DNA from 3 places in the Streptomyces sp. NPDC004667 genome. Region 2 is predicted to be linked to each of the others. Evidence: predicted binding sites of a transcription regulator. Region 2 holds the regulator's gene; each other region holds the start of a gene.

Region 1 (5,380 bases), on a different contig from region 2:
AGGGGCAGAGGGACACGGCCCGTTGAAGCCCCGGCAACCCTCCAGTCGGTTCTCGCGATGCGTTTCGACACGCACGCCGCGAGGTCCCCGGCTAGGGAAGGTGCCAATTCCGTCTCATGGCGAAGTGCGCCATGGGGAAGATGAGGAGAAAGGGCCTCGCCGTCATGGCTGCACAGACCGTCACCACCTCCACCGCCCCCGGTTCCGTCGATCTCGGACCCGCCACCGGCCTCTCCTGTCGCGAGTGCGGCACCCGCTTCGAACTCGGCCCGATCTTCGCGTGCGTCGAGTGTTTCGGTCCGCTGGAAGTCGCCTACGAGCTGCCGCTCGGCGACCCCGAGGCCCTGCGCGCCGCGATCGAGGCCGGCCCGAACAACATCTGGCGCTACGCCCCGCTGCTGCCCGTTCCCGCGGACGTGGCCTCCAAGCCCAGCCTGAACCCCGGCTTCACCAAGCTCGTGGACGCGCGGAACCTGGCCAAGGAGCTGGGCGTCACCGGCAAGCTGTACGTCAAGGACGACTCCGGCAACCCGACGCACTCCTTCAAGGACCGCGTCGTGGCCATCGCCGTCGAGGCGGCCCGCGCCTTCGGCTTCACCACCCTGTCCTGCTCCTCCACCGGCAACCTGGCCGGCGCCGTCGGCGCCGCGGCCGCCCGTGCCGGCTTCCGCTCCTGCGTGTTCATCCCGCACGACCTGGAGCAGGGCAAGGTCGTCATGGCCGGTGTCTACGGTGGCGACCTCGTCGGCATCGAGGGCAACTACGACGACGTCAACCGCTTCTGCTCCGAACTCATCGGCGACCCGCTGGGCGAGGGCTGGGGCTTCGTCAACGTCAACCTCCGCCCGTACTACGGCGAGGGCTCCAAGACCCTGGCGTACGAGATCTGCGAGCAGCTCGGCTGGCAGCTGCCCGACCAGATCGTCATCCCGATCGCGTCCGGCTCCCAGCTGACGAAGATCGACAAGGGTCTGCAGGAGCTGATCAAGCTCGGCCTGGTGGAGGACAAGCCGTACAAGATCTTCGGCGCCCAGGCCGAGGGCTGCTCCCCGGTCTCCACCGCCTTCAAGGCCGGCCACGACGTGGTCCGCCCGCAGAAGCCGGACACCATCGCCAAGTCGCTGGCCATCGGCAACCCGGCGGACGGCCCGTACGTCCTGGACATCGCCCGTCGCACCGGCGGCTACGTCGAGGACGTCAACGACACCCAGGTCGTCGAGGCGATCAAGATCCTGGCGCAGACCGAGGGCATCTTCGCCGAGACCGCGGGCGGCGTGACCGTCGGCGTGACGAAGAAGCTGATCGAGAACGGGCAGCTCGACCCGGCGCTGACCACCGTGATCCTGAACACCGGTGACGGCCTCAAGACCCTGGAGGCGGTGGCCGCGGACAGCGGCCAGACCGCCACCATCCGCCCGAGCCTGGACGCGTTCCGCGCCGCCGGCCTGGCCTGACCCTTCCCACGACTCCCGGAAAGGCGGTAGCGCCATGAGCGTCAACGTCCGCATCCCCACCATCCTGCGCACCTACACCGGCGGCGTCGCCGAGGTCCCGGCCGAGGGCTCGACCCTGGCCGAGGTCATCCAGTCCCTGGAGCAGAACCACCCGGGCATCGCCGCGCGCGTCCTGGACGACCAGGGCAAGCTGCGCCGCTTCGTGAACGTCTACGTCAACGACGACGACGTGCGCTTCGAGGGCGGCCTGCAGGCGGCGACGCCGGACGGCGCCGGCGTCTCGATCATTCCGGCCGTCGCGGGCGGCTGAGACCCCGAAAAGTAGAATTGCCCCCTCCGCTAATAAGTGGAGGGGGCAATTCTGCTTGATTGGGCGCGGTAGAGTTGGGGAAGTCCCCTCCGGTGCTCTTGCCCGCCGCATATGAGCGGGCCCCGTGAGGGTTGACATTGAGTCAACATGCGTGCGCCCTATGGGGCTTTGGCGAAGCTTGTCTGGCCCGAGTTGCCCTGCCATATGCCAAATTTTCACTCTATTTCTATGTTTCCGCGTGTCCAGAATTCTCGTCGGATTGACCTGTTGCAGACAGCAGCGGTGCGGATACATTCAGCCCCGGTCGAGGCGTTCCGGCGCAAGTTCTGACCCGGGACCGCGAAGTGCGGTACCGCGCAAGGGCCAGTAATAGGGGAGTTAGGCATGGCTCAGGGCACCGTCAAGTGGTTCAACGCGGAGAAGGGCTACGGCTTCATCGCGGTCGACGGTGGTGCGGATGTGTTCGTCCACTACAGCGCCATCCAGATGGACGGGTACCGCACCCTTGAAGAGGGTCAGCGGGTCGAGTTCGAGATCTCGCAGGGCCAGAAGGGTCCGCAGGCGGACATGGTCAAGCTCGCTGCTGCCGGCTGATACCGAGCGCGATCGACCACCGACGCGACAGACGTACGAGGGGCCCACATCCCGGACACGGGATGCGGGCCCCTCGTGCGTCGCCCCTTGCGCCCGGCCGGAAGCCGCCCGGCGTTGCCCGAAGCCGCTTGCACTCGCGGGGGTCGAGTGCTAATCATTGGCGTTAGCACTCTCCAGGTGAGAGTGCTACTAAGACGAGGACCGGGTCGGTGAGGCCCGACGGGTCCGGCGGGAAGGAACCGCCGGCTCCGCAGGCCGTCCGTCGCGGGCGCGGGCGCGGTCCGGAGCAATCCACCCCTGTCCGGGAGGACCACTTCAGATGGCCAAGATCATTGCGTTCAACGAGGAGGCCCGGCGCGGTCTCGAGCGTGGCATGAACCAGCTCGCCGACGCCGTCAAGGTCACCCTTGGCCCCAAGGGTCGCAACGTCGTCCTTGAGAAGAAGTGGGGCGCCCCCACGATCACCAACGACGGTGTCTCCATCGCCAAGGAGATCGAGCTCGAGGACCCGTACGAGAAGATCGGCGCCGAGCTGGTCAAGGAAGTCGCCAAGAAGACGGACGACGTCGCCGGCGACGGTACGACCACCGCCACCGTCCTCGCCCAGGCTCTCGTCCGCGAGGGTCTGCGCAACGTGGCCGCGGGTGCCAACCCGATGGCCCTCAAGCGCGGTATCGAGAAGGCCGTCGAGGCCGTCTCCGCCGCCCTGCTCGCGCAGGCCAAGGACGTCGAGACCAAGGAGCAGATCGCTTCCACGGCCTCCATCTCCGCCGCCGACACCCAGATCGGCGAGCTCATCGCCGAGGCCATGGACAAGGTCGGCAAGGAAGGCGTCATCACCGTCGAGGAGTCGCAGACCTTCGGTCTGGAGCTCGAGCTCACCGAGGGCATGCGCTTCGACAAGGGCTACATCTCGGCCTACTTCGCGACCGACATGGAGCGTATGGAGGCGTCCCTGGACGACCCGTACATCCTGATCGTCAACTCCAAGATCGGCTCGGTCAAGGACCTCCTGCCGCTCCTGGAGAAGGTCATGCAGTCCGGCAAGCCGCTGCTGATCATCGCCGAGGACGTCGAGGGCGAGGCCCTGTCGACCCTGGTCGTCAACAAGATCCGCGGCACCTTCAAGTCCGTCGCCGTCAAGGCCCCGGGCTTCGGCGACCGCCGCAAGGCCATGCTCGGCGACATCGCCATCCTCACGGGCGGCACGGTCATCTCCGAGGAGGTCGGCCTCAAGCTGGAGAACGCCGGTCTCGACCTGCTCGGCCGCGCCCGCAAGGTCGTCATCACCAAGGACGAGACCACCATCGTCGACGGTGCCGGTGACAGCGACCAGGTCCAGGGCCGCGTCAACCAGATCCGCGCCGAGATCGACAACTCCGACTCGGACTACGACCGCGAGAAGCTCCAGGAGCGCCTCGCGAAGCTGGCCGGCGGCGTGGCCGTCATCAAGGCCGGCGCCGCGACCGAGGTCGAGCTCAAGGAGCGCAAGCACCGCATCGAGGACGCCGTTCGCAACGCGAAGGCGGCCGTCGAGGAGGGCATCGTCGCCGGCGGTGGCGTGGCCCTGCTGCAGGCCTCCTCGGTCTTCGAGAAGCTGGAGCTCACCGGTGACGAGGCGACCGGCGCCAACGCCGTGAAGCTCGCGCTGGAGGCCCCGCTCAAGCAGATCGCCGTCAACGGTGGTCTCGAGGGTGGCGTCGTCGTGGAGAAGGTGCGCAACCTGGCCGTCGGCCACGGTCTGAACGCCGCCACCGGCGAGTACGTCGACATGATCGCCGAGGGCATCATCGACCCGGCGAAGGTCACGCGCTCCGCGCTGCAGAACGCCGCGTCGATCGCCGCGCTGTTCCTGACGACCGAGGCCGTCATCGCCGACAAGCCCGAGAAGGCCGGTGCCCCCGCGGGCGGCGGCATGCCGGGCGGTGACATGGACTTCTGATCGGCCCCTGGCTGATCGGCTGTTCTCGAACGAGGGCGGCACCCCCTGCGGGGGGTGCCGCCCTCGGGCGTTTCAGGGGCTTCTAGAAGCCGGTGGTGTCGAGCGTGAAGCCGAACGGTTCCGGGATGGGCAAGGAACCGCCGAAGGCGACCGTCTTGCGGGAGCGGTAGCCCTGCGGGGAGGGGTCGGCGAAGCAGGTGATCTCGGATCCCTGCATGTCCACGACCAGATAGACGGGCACGATCCGGCCGTACACCTCCAGCTTCTCCTGCCAGTCGGCGTCCTTGGTGGACACGGAGGTGAACTCGCCGACGAGGGACAGGGCGGCGCTGTCCGCGTGGCGGCCCTCCTTCTCGAACTCGGCCTCGTCCGCCACGTACAGGTCCGGCCCGTAGCCGCGCTCCACCGACGGGAACTGGAAGAGGAAGGGGGACGTGTCTGCGAAGTGTCCCTCGGGGAGGTGTGCCTGAAGCTGCTCGCGCAGCACCCGCATGCGCCGGGAGTAGCGAAGCCTGGACCACGGTGACACGACGATCTTCCCCCGGATGAGCTCGGCCTTGTAGCCGTCTGGTGTGTTCATCTCCTCGACGGTGCGCAGGAGCGCTTCGAACGTCGGTGGTGCAGCCTGTTCTATCGGTGTGGCCCGTTCGGTCATGATCGTCACCGTCGTCCTCCGCGTGGCGTGGTGTGCCGTGCACGGGGCGTGAGCCCCGTTCCAGGCTAGCGGCGCTCGGGTGTTCGCGCCCGGGTGTCGAGACGGGGCGCCGCCGGGCCGGGGGCTTTGGTTGACTTGGGGTATGAGCGATCTCTTCGTGAAGATCTGCGGGCTCAGGACCGCCCGCGACGTCGACGTGACCGTGGAGGCCGGGGCCGATGCCGTCGGTTTCGTGTTCGCGCCCGGCAGCCCCCGGACCATCGGGGCCGGTGCGGCGCGGGAGCTGGCCGCGCGGGTGCCCGCCGGGGTGCTCACCGTCGGGGTGTTCCGGGGGCAGTCCGTCGAGGAGGTGCGCCGGCTCACCGAGGAGAGCGGCGTGCGCGGCGTGCAGCTGCACGGGGACGAGCCGCCCGCGTACTACGAGG
Region 2 (5,380 bases):
CCGCGGAGCTGCTTGATCTCCTGGTACATGCCGTCGGCGGTCTTGTAGCCGCCGGCCAGGAAACCGAGCCCGCCGGCCTCGCACACGGCGGCGGCGAGCGGCGGGCAGGAGGCGCCGCCCGCCATGGGAGCCTGCACGATCGGGTACCGGGGGAGACCGTTCGGCGCGGAGGACATGGACTGCATCGTGCCACGTCCGGCGCACCGCGCCGAATCACGGCAATTCGCCTGGCATAGTCCACTTCCCTTCCACCGCGGGGAAAGCGCGGAGCCCGGTCCGGGGTGTCCCCGGGCCGGGCTCCTGCGTGCTGTCGCGGGCCGGTCAGCGGCCGTTGAACGCGTCCTTCAGGCGGCTGAACAGCCCCTGCTGGCCGGGGGCGAACTGGCCCATCGGGCGCTCCTCGCCGCGCAGCTTCGCGAGCTGGCGCAGCAGGTCCTCCTGCTGGGGGTCCAGCTTGCCGGGGGTGGTGACCTCGACGTGGACGATCAGGTCGCCGCGCCCGCCGCCGCGCAGGTGCGTGACGCCGCGCCCGTGCAGCGGGATCGCCTGGCCGGACTGGGTGCCGGGCCGGATGTCGATCTCCTCCATGCCGTCCAGCGTCTCCAGCGGGCACTTGGTGCCCAGGGCCGCCGCCGTCATGGGGATGGTGACCGTGCAGTGCAGGTCGTCCCCGCGCCGCTGGAAGGTCGGGTGCGGCAGCTCGTGGATCTCCACGTACAGGTCGCCGGCGGGGCCGCCGCCGGGGCCGACCTCGCCCTCGCCCGCGAGCTGGATGCGGGTGCCGTTCTCGACACCGGCGGGGATCTTGACCGTCAGGCTGCGGCGGGAGCGGACCCGGCCGTCGCCCGCGCACTCGGGGCACGGGGTCGGGACCACGGTGCCGAAGCCCTGGCACTGCGGGCAGGGCCGCGAGGTCATGACCTGGCCCAGGAAGGACCGGGTGACCTGCGAGACCTCACCGCGGCCGCGGCACATGTCACAGGTCTGCGCGGAGGTGCCGGGGGCGGCGCCCTCGCCCGAGCAGGTGGTGCAGACGACGGCCGTGTCGACCTGGATGTCCTTGGTCGTGCCGAAGGCGGCCTCGTCCAGTTCCAGGTCGAGGCGGATCATGGCGTCCTGGCCCCGGCGGGTCCGCGAGCGCGGGCCGCGCTGCTGGGACTGGCCGAAGAAGGCGTCCATGATGTCCGAGAAGTTGCCGAAGCCACCCGCGCCGAAGCCGCCCGCGCCGCCGCCCCCGCCCGAGGAGGACAGCGGGTCGCCGCCGAGGTCGTAGACCTGCTTCTTCTGCGGGTCCGAGAGGACCTCGTAGGCGGCGTTGATCTCCTTGAAGCGCTCTTGCGTCTTGGGATCGGGATTGACGTCCGGGTGCAGCTCGCGCGCGAGCCGCCGGAATGCCTTCTTGATCTCGTCCTGGGATGCGTCGCGGCGCACGCCGAGTACGGCGTAGTAGTCCGTGGCCACTTACGACTCCGCCAGGATCTGTCCGACGTAACGTGCCACTGCGCGTACCGCTCCCATCGTTCCGGGGTAGTCCATGCGGGTCGGTCCGACCACGCCGAGTTTGGCGACTGCTTCGCCGCCCGAACCGTAGCCGACGGACACGACCGACGTGGAGTTGAGTCCCTCGTAGGCGTTCTCGTGCCCGATCCGTACGGCCATCCCCGACTCCCCGGCCTCGCCCAGCAGCTTGAGGAGCACGACGTGCTCCTCGAGTGCTTCGAGCACCGGCCTGATCGTCAGGGGGAAATCATGTCCGAAGCGAGTGAGGTTGGCGGTGCCGCCGATCATCAGCCGCTCCTCCGCCTCCTCGGCCAGCGTTTCGAGAAGGGTCGCCAGGACGGCCTTGACGGTCGCCCGGTCGTCGATCTCGAACGACTCCGGAAGGTCCTGCACGAGCTGCGGCACGTCGGTGAACCGACGGCCGACGACCCGGCTGTTCAGCCGCGCCCGCAGGTCGGCGAGCGAGGTCTCGCCGAAGGGCGTCTGGGTGTCGACGAGCCGCTGCTCGACCCGCCCGGTGTCCGTGATCAGTACGAGCATCAGCCGGGCCGGGGCCAGCGACAGCAGCTCGACGTGGCGGACGGTGGAGCGGGTCAGCGAGGGGTACTGGACGACGGCGACCTGCCGGGTGAGCTGCGCGAGCAGCCGCACCGTGCGGCCGACCACGTCGTCGAGGTCGACGGCGCCGTCGAGGAAGTTCTGGATGGCCCGCCGCTCGGGCGTCGACAGCGGCTTGACCCCCGCCAGCTTGTCGACGAAGAGGCGGTAGCCCTTGTCGGTGGGGATCCGGCCGGCGCTGGTGTGGGGCTGCGCGATGTAGCCCTCCTCCTCCAGCACGGCCATGTCGTTGCGCACGGTGGCGGGCGAGACGCCGAGGCGGTGGCGCTCGGTGAGGGCCTTGGAACCGACCGGCTCCTCCGTCCCGACGTAGTCCTGGACGATGGCGCGCAGCACTTCGAGCCTGCGTTCACTGAGCATCGCGCACACCTCCGGATGCGGTCGGTCGTCGGTCGGTCGTCGGTCGGTCGGTCCTGGGGGTCGGCCGGCCGGCCCGCCGGCGTCCGCCCCCGGGCCTCGTTTGGCACTCCGGGCGCCCGAGTGCCAGAGATCCCCCGGTCAGTGTACGGCCGGGTGGTACGCCGGGGGCAAGGGCGGCCCGCCAGGGTAGCGTCGCCCCATGGACGTACGTTGGGAAGAGGCGGGCTGGGAACGGCTGACCGGACGGACCGGCCGGCGGCGGCTCCCGGTGTGGGACTGCACGGTGGGACTGGTGGTGGGGGACGAGTCGGTGCTCCTGATCGACCCCGGATCCTGTGTGCGCGAGGGCGCCGTGGTGCGGGCCGAGGCGGAGCGGCTGACGGGTCGGCGCGTGACCCATATCGCATTCACGCACGGACATTTCGACCACGTGCTGGGCGGCCCGGCCTTCGAGGGCGCCCGGTTCTACGGTGCGGTCGGCCTCGACCGGCTCCTGGCGACCCCCGGCGGCCGTGAGGAGCTGCGCGCGAGCGCGGTCGGCCACGGCCTGGACGGGGCGGAGGCGGCCGAGGCGGCGGGCCTGCTGCGGGCGCCGGAGCACCTGGTGTCGGGCGAGTGGACGCTGGAGCTGGGCGGCGTACAGGTACTGCTGGCCAACGTCGGGCCCGCGCACTCGCAGCACGATCTGACGGTCCTGGTGCCGGGCGAGCGGGAGGTGGTGTTCTGCGGGGACCTGGTGGAGGAGTCGGGCGAGCCGCAGGCCGGCTCGGACGCGGTGCCCGGGCAGTGGCCCGCCGCCCTGGACCGCCTGCTCGCGCTGGGCGGTGACGACGCGCTGTACGTGCCGGGTCACGGTGCGGTGGTCGGGGCCGGCTTCGTGCGTGCCCAACGCGACACACTGGCGGACCTGTTCGGCGTGTCGCGGAGCTGACGGCGGCGGCTCTCCTAGTGTCGGCCGGATGCGCGAGTACTCCCCCGACCTGACCCCGCAGTGGAAGCGTGCCAAGGCCGTGCCGGAGGTGGCCGCGGACCCCGATCTGGTGGTCGAGGTGGCGGGCACCGACTTCTGCGGCGCGGTGGTGGCGTGCGAGGCGGGCACGGTGACCCTGGAGGACCGCTTCGGCAAGCGCCGGGTCTTCCCCCTGGAACCGCGCGGCTTCGTGCTGGACGGCGCCGTGGTGACCCTGGTCCGCCCGTCGAGGGCGCCCGCCGCGCCCGCCCGTACGGCCTCGGGCTCGCTGGCCGTCCCGGGGGCGCGGGCCCGGGTGGCGCGGGCCGGACGGATCTACGTGGAGGGCCGCCACGACGCCGAGCTGGTGGAGCGGGTCTGGGGTGACGACCTGCGCATCGAGGGCGTGGTGGTGGAGTACCTGGAGGGGATCGACGACCTCGTGGCCGTGGTGGCGGAGTTCGCCCCGGGGCCGGACGCCCGCCTCGGCGTCCTGGTGGACCACCTGGTGCCGGGGTCGAAGGAGTCCCGGATCGCGGCGTCGGTGACCTCCCCGGACGTGCTGGTGGTGGGTCACCCGTACGTGGACGTGTGGCAGGCGGTGAAGCCGTCCGCGCTGGGCATCCGGGCGTGGCCCGAGGTGCCGCGCGGCCAGGACTGGAAGACGGGCGTCTGCCGGGCCCTGGGCTGGCCGGAGAACACCGGGGCCGCGTGGCAGCACGTCCTGTCCCGCGTCTCGTCCTACCGGGACCTGGAGCCGACGCTGCTGGGGCGGGTGGAGGAGCTGATCGACTTCGTCACGGGACCCTGAACGGGCTACTGGAGAGTTCCGAACTCGGTGGTGTCGAGCGTGACCCCGAGGTCGTCGAGCGGGACCGGCTCACCGAACTTGCCGGTCCACTCGTTGCGGTAGTTGGCCTCGTCCCCAACGCCGAAGGGTTCAGTAAGCACCACACACTTGGCCTGGAAAGGGTCGATGATCAGGTAGGTGGGGATGCGGCCAGCCGCGTAGATGGAGCGCTTCGTCACGTGATCGCGCAACTTGCTGGTCTTGGAGACGACCTCGACCACCATTGCCAAGGCGCCCGCAGGCAAGAGACGACCGGACTCCGGCGCTGCCTCGATCGGCAGGACGACGAGGTCCGGCTGCGGCTCAGACGATTCCGCCGGGATATCCACGTCCTGCGTCTGGAGCGGGTACCAGCGATCCGTGGGGATCTGCCGCTGCACGAACATGACGATCAGGTTGTGGACCACGTCAGGCCCCGCCATCATCACGATTTCCCCCCTGAGGAGCTCGACCTTGACCCCCTCGGGAGCCTCGAAGCTCTCGAAGTACTCGGTCATCCGGCGATCGTCCACAGCGGTCATCTCCGTGCCCTCCACTTCTGCCGCCGGGGTTGCGACAGAAAGCTACTCACAGGCTAGGCCGCTCCCGCCCGGATCCGCAGCGATTCACTCCGGGGAGTGATCAGTCCACCAGGTCCCGCACCACCGCGTCGGCCAGCAGCCGCCCGCGCAGGGTCAGCACCGCGCGACCGGCCTCGTACGGGCCGGCTTCCAGCAGCCCGTCCGCCAGTGCCTTCCCGGCGGCCGCCAGGCCCGCCGGGGCCAGCAGGGACAGCGGGACGCCGTCGACGAGGCGCAGCTCCAGCAGGATCCGCTCCACGCGCCGGTCCTCCGCGGACAGCAGCTCGCGCCCCGCGCCGGGGGAGCGGCCCTCCGCCAGGGCCGCCGCGTAGGCGCCGGGGTGCTTCACGTTCCACCACCGCACCCCGCCGACGTGCGAGTGGGCGCCGGGGCCCGCGCCCCACCAGTCGGCCCCGCGCCAGTACAGCTCGTTGTGCAGGCAGCGGCCGGCTTCGGTCGTGGCCCAGTTCGACACCTCGTACCAGGAGTACCCGGCCTCCGCCATGACGGAGTCCGCGATCAGGTAGCGGTCGGCGTGGACGT
Region 3 (5,380 bases), on a different contig from region 2:
GTCCGTGACCTCCAGTACCGCCCAGCCGTCCTCGGCGACGGCCCGGACCAGGACCCCGGAGCGGGCGTACCGCAGGGCGTTGTCCACCAGGTTGGCCAGGGCCCGCTCCAGCCGCGCCGGATCCCCGTACGCGGGTACGGGCGCGGGCGCGGCCGGCCGCACCGGCACCCGGGGCGCGGGCCGCCGGGCCGCGTCCTCGGCGGCGAGCAGCGCGAGGTCGACGGGCTCGGGGCGCGGCGCGGGCCCGCCGTCGAGGCGGGCCAGCAGCAGCAGGTCGGCGGCGATCCGCTGGAGCCGTTCGGTGTCGGCCAGCGCGGCCGCCACCGACTCCCGGTCGGGACGCGGCCGGGCCAGGGCGACTTCCAGCCGGGCGCGGACGGCGGCCAGCGGGTTGCGCAGCTCGTGCGAGGCGTCGGCGGTGAACTGGCGCTGGCGGGCGTCGGAGCGTTCCAGCCGGTCGAGGGTGTCGTTGACGGTCCGGGCCAGCCGGGCGATCTCGTCGGCGCCGCCCGGGTCGGGCACGCGCCGGTCGAGCTCGCTGGCGGTGACGGCGGCGAGTTCGGTACGGATCGCGGTGACGGGCCGCAGCGCCTGCCCGGTGACCCACCAGGCCAGGGCCGCCGCGAAGGCGATCAGCGGGGGCGCGCCGGCGAGCAGCCCGAGGGCGATGGCGCGGGTGGCGTCGTCGACGTCGCTGAGCACGGTCATCGCGTAGACGGTGTAGGGGGTGTGCGGACCGCCGCCGGTGCCGGGGGCCTGGACGACGACGGCCACCCGCCGCTCCGCACCGGGGGCCGTGGGGGCGAGCACGACGGAGCGGGAGTCCTGGCCCGGCGCGGGGCGCAGGCCGTCGAGGCCGGGGACCTCCTGAGGGCCCCCGCTGGTGGCGACCGTCCGCCCGGCCGCGTCCCGTACGAGGACCAGGTCCACGCCGCTCTCCGGCGCGGGCAGCCGCCCGCCGGGCGGGAGGGTGCGGGTGTCGAGCTGGGCGGCGACCTTGCGCGCGGCGAGCTCGGTGCGGCCGGTGGTGTTGTCGAGGAGGTTGGCGCGCATGAGGGTGTACAGCCACAGTCCGCCGCCGGCCAGGACGGCGGCCATCGCGAGGGCGGCGGCCAGGGCGGCCCGGGCGCGGATGCTGCTAACCACCGTCGGGGGCCATCCGGTAGCCGGTGCCGTGGACGGTGAGGATGGAGCGGCGGCCGAAGGGGGCGTCGATCTTCTTGCGCAGGGAGGAGACGTAGACCTCGACGATGTTCGGGTCGATGTCGTGGGGGGCGTCCCAGACCTCGTCGAGGATGTCCTGTTTGGCGACGGCCCGGCCGGGGCGCTCCATCAGGCAGGCGAGGACGCCGAGCTCGCGCGCGGTCAGTTCGATGTCGTGCGTGCCGCGGCGGCAGCGGCGGTCCTGCGGGTCGAGGACCAGGTCGCCGGCGCGCAGCACGGTGGGTTCGGGGGCGGCGGCGCGGCGGGCGAGGGCGCGCAGCCGGGCGCCGAGCACGACGAAGGAGAAGGGTTTGGTGAGGTAGTCGTCGGCGCCCGCGTCGAGGCCCTCGGCCTCGTCCTGCTCGCCGTCCTTGGCGGTCAGCATCAGGACGGGGGTGGGGACGCCGTGGGCGCGCATCCGGGCGCAGATCTCGGCGCCGCCGAGGCCGGGGAGCATCAGGTCCAGGAGCACGGCGTCGTACGGGCCGCCGGTGAGGGCCAGTTCCAGGCCCCGGTGGCCGTCGTGGGCGACCTCCACGCGGTGGCCGTCGGCGGACAGGCCCTGGCGGAGGGATTCGGCCAGGTTCTCTTCGTCTTCGACCACGAGGATGCGCACGGCTTCCACTCTCACACACCGGTCTCTCGCACCGGTCTCACACGCCCGTCTCTCGCACCGGCTCCCGCGCACCGGCTCCCGCGCACCGGCTCCCGCGCACCGGTCCCGCGCACCGGTCCCGCGCACCGGATCCGCACACCGGCCGCGTCAGCCCCCCGGGCACTCGTGGGCGTCGCCGCCGCTGAAGCACTGTCCGTACGTGCCCCGGTACGGGGACGAGGGCGCGGGCGGATCGGACCGCAGCCGGTCGCGGGACTGGTAGGCCACGCCCGCGGTGCCCGCGAGCAGGGCCGCGCACACCAGTGCCTGGACGCATCCGGTGACCGGCGCGCGGCGGCGGAAGGCGCGGCCCGAGACGACCCCGGCGGCCACGGCGGCCAGGACGAGTCCGCCCGGCAGCAGGACCAGGACCGTGGTGTCGTCGCCCCCGGTGCCCTGGGCGTCCCAGGTGGCGACGACCGCCACGTAGAGGCCGACGGCGACGGCCGCGGCCTCCAGCAGGGTCAGCAGCAGGGCGGTCGCGATGTCCGCGGCCCAGTCGGATCCGGTGCGCGCGCGTTCGGCGCGTGTCGGTCTCGTCATGGGGGCAGTCTCGTTCGCGGGCCGGTGCCGCCGCCTGAGTACGGATACCCAGGGGTACCCACGGGTACGTCGCACGTGCCTTCGGGTTCTCGGCCAAGGGGCGGCCGGATGACGACGCCGCGCGAGCTGGATTGGCACTCCGCTTGACCGAGTGCTAATCGCCGGAATAGTCTCGCGTCTGGCACTCGCCCCTGGTGAGTGCCAACACAGCGACAGGCAGATCCGGCACCCGCGACGACGGATCGACCTGGTCGCCACCTCAGACAGTTAACCCCGGATCTCCGAAGGGGGAGGTCGGATCGTGACGACCACCAGCTCCAAGGTTGCCATCAAGCCGCTCGAGGACCGCATCGTGGTCCAGCCGCTCGACGCCGAGCAGACCACGGCCTCTGGCCTGGTCATCCCGGACACCGCGAAGGAGAAGCCCCAGGAGGGCGTCGTCCTTGCCGTGGGCCCGGGCCGCTTCGAGGACGGCCAGCGTCTCCCGCTGGACGTCAGCGTCGGCGACGTCGTCCTGTACTCCAAGTACGGCGGCACCGAAGTGAAGTACAGCGGCGAGGAGTACCTCGTCCTCTCGGCCCGCGACGTGCTCGCGATCGTCGAGAAGTAATTCGCTTCTCCAGTTTTGCCTTGAGCTACGCCCCTGGTCACCCCTGCTGATGCCGGGCGGCGAGGGGCGTAGTTCGTTCTAGCCAGGCGGTCGCGGTGAGCGGCCGGGGATCGCAACGAGAGGGCTGACCGCTCCCATGCCGAAGATTCTTAAGTTTGACGAGGACGCCCGTCGCGCCCTCGAGCGCGGTGTCAACAAGCTTGCCGACACGGTCAAGGTGACGATCGGCCCCAAGGGCCGCAACGTCGTCATCGACAAGAAGTTCGGCGCCCCCACCATCACCAACGACGGTGTCACCATCGCCCGCGAGGTCGAGCTGGACGACCCGTACGAGAACCTGGGCGCCCAGCTCGTGAAGGAGGTGGCGACCAAGACCAACGACATCGCGGGTGACGGCACCACCACCGCCACCGTGCTGGCCCAGGCGCTGGTCCGCGAGGGTCTGCGCAACGTCGCCGCCGGCGCTTCCCCGGCCGCCCTGAAGAAGGGCATCGACGCCGCGGTCAAGGCCGTGTCCGAGGACCTCCTCGCGACCGCCCGCCCGATCGAGGACAAGTCCGACATCGCCGCCGTGGCCGCGCTCTCCGCGCAGGACCAGCAGGTCGGCGAGCTCATCGCCGAGGCGATGGACAAGGTCGGCAAGGACGGTGTCATCACCGTCGAGGAGTCCAACGCCTTCGGCCTGGAGCTGGAGTTCACCGAGGGCATGGCCTTCGACAAGGGCTACCTCTCCCCGTACATGGTGACCGACCAGGAGCGTATGGAGGCCGTCCTCGACGACCCGTACATCCTGATCAACCAGGGCAAGGTCTCCTCGATCCAGGACCTCCTGCCGCTGCTGGAGAAGGTCATCCAGGCCGGCGGCTCCCGCCCGCTGCTGATCATCGCCGAGGACGTCGAGGGCGAGGCGCTCTCCACCCTCGTCGTCAACAAGATCCGCGGCACCTTCAACGCGGTCGCCGTCAAGGCCCCCGGCTTCGGCGACCGTCGCAAGGCGATGCTGCAGGACATGGCCACCCTCACCGGTGCCACCGTCATCGCCGAGGAGGTCGGCCTCAAGCTCGACCAGGCCGGCCTGGACGTCCTCGGTTCCGCGCGCCGCGTGACCATCTCCAAGGACGACACGACCATCGTCGACGGTGGCGGCAACGCCGCTGACGTCGCGGGCCGCGTCAACCAGATCAAGGCCGAGATCGAGTCCACGGACTCCGACTGGGACCGCGAGAAGCTGCAGGAGCGCCTGGCGAAGCTCGCCGGCGGCGTCTGCGTCATCAAGGTCGGCGCCGCCACCGAGGTGGAGCTCAAGGAGAAGAAGCACCGTCTCGAGGACGCCATCTCGGCGACCCGCGCCGCGGTCGAGGAGGGCATCGTCTCCGGCGGTGGCTCCGCGCTCGTCCACGCCGTCAAGGTCCTCGACGAGAACCTCGGCCTGACCGGCGACGAGGGCACCGGCGTCTCCGTCGTGCGCCGCGCCGCCGTCGAGCCGCTGCGCTGGATCGCCGAGAACGCCGGCCTGGAGGGTTACGTCATCACCTCCAAGGTCGCCGAGCTCGACAAGGGCCAGGGCTTCAACGCCGCCACCGGCGAGTACGGCGACCTGGTCAAGGCCGGCGTCATCGACCCGGTCAAGGTCACCCGCTCCGCGCTGGAGAACGCCGCGTCCATCGCCTCCCTGCTGCTCACGACCGAGACCCTGGTCGTCGAGAAGCCGGCCGAGGAAGAGGCCGACGCCGGTCACGGCCACGGTCACGGCCACAGCCACTGAGGCTCCACGGCCACTGAGGCCGACGGCGCCTGACGCGTGAGAAGGCCCTGGTCACCGCTGCCGAGCGGGGGTGACCAGGGCCTCTTGCGTGTCCGCGCCGTCGACGCCTCCCGCGCCGTACGGGTATCCCGCGCCGTCCGGGCATCCGGGCGTCCGGGTGTCCGGTCAGCCGGGCATCATGCCCAGCTGCCGCATCAGACCGGGGGCGTCGTAGTACCACCAGTCCTCCGCGATCTGGCCGTTCTCGATCCGGCAGGTCATGCATCCCGACATGCTGACTTCCTTGCCGGTCGGCGCGACTCCCATGAACTCGCCCTTGTGGGTGCCCTTCCAGTTCCACAGCGTGGTGACGCAGTCCCCTTCGGCCATCTGGCGCGTCTTGTCGAACGTGAAGTCGAACGCGTCCCGCCACATGCCGATGGTCCGCCGCAGCCCGTCCCGGCCGTTGCCGCGGCCCTGCGTGTCCATCATGTCGTGGGTGACGTAGTCGGCCGCGACGCACTCCTCGATGGCGTCGAAGTCGCCCTTCACGGCGATCTCGTCGAAGACCCGGTTCGCGACCAGCTTGTTGAGGTACTCGTCCCGGACGACGTCGAGGTTCATG

What was found. Region 2 encodes HrcA, which represses chaperone genes, less so after heat shock. Its sites were predicted from a motif close to TTNGCACTCNGNNNNNCNGAGTGCNAA; they were not measured.
Region 1: the regulator HrcA is predicted to act here: its motif matches at 2,486-2,512, upstream of groL (chaperonin GroEL).
Region 3: the regulator HrcA is predicted to act here: its motif matches at 2,533-2,559, upstream of groES (co-chaperone GroES).

What each region holds. Positions count from the first base shown of each region.
Region 1 is NZ_JBEXKC010000010.1:62,430-67,809, reverse strand. Features, by position in the region: SAM riboswitch class I at 1-147, shown strand, start outside; gene thrC (threonine synthase) at 165-1,454, shown strand; gene ABZW32_RS08120 (MoaD/ThiS family protein) at 1,489-1,764, shown strand; gene ABZW32_RS08115 (cold-shock protein) at 2,149-2,358, shown strand; gene groL (chaperonin GroEL) at 2,678-4,300, shown strand; gene ABZW32_RS08105 (Uma2 family endonuclease) at 4,383-4,955, opposite strand; gene ABZW32_RS08100 (phosphoribosylanthranilate isomerase) at 5,098-5,380, shown strand, end outside.
Region 2 is NZ_JBEXKC010000004.1:153,256-158,635, forward strand. Features, by position in the region: gene ABZW32_RS03980 (nitronate monooxygenase) at 1-176, opposite strand, end outside; gene dnaJ (molecular chaperone DnaJ) at 322-1,461, opposite strand; gene hrcA (heat-inducible transcriptional repressor HrcA) at 1,462-2,478, opposite strand; gene ABZW32_RS03995 (MBL fold metallo-hydrolase) at 2,678-3,409, shown strand; gene ABZW32_RS04000 (DUF3097 domain-containing protein) at 3,438-4,238, shown strand; gene ABZW32_RS04005 (Uma2 family endonuclease) at 4,244-4,774, opposite strand; gene hemW (radical SAM family heme chaperone HemW) at 4,899-5,380, opposite strand, start outside.
Region 3 is NZ_JBEXKC010000019.1:112,042-117,421, reverse strand. Features, by position in the region: gene ABZW32_RS13950 (HAMP domain-containing sensor histidine kinase) at 1-1,146, opposite strand, end outside; gene ABZW32_RS13945 (response regulator transcription factor) at 1,139-1,819, opposite strand; gene ABZW32_RS13940 (DUF6234 family protein) at 1,967-2,401, opposite strand; gene groES (co-chaperone GroES) at 2,703-3,011, shown strand; gene groL (chaperonin GroEL) at 3,148-4,776, shown strand; gene ABZW32_RS13925 (ester cyclase) at 4,942-5,380, opposite strand, start outside.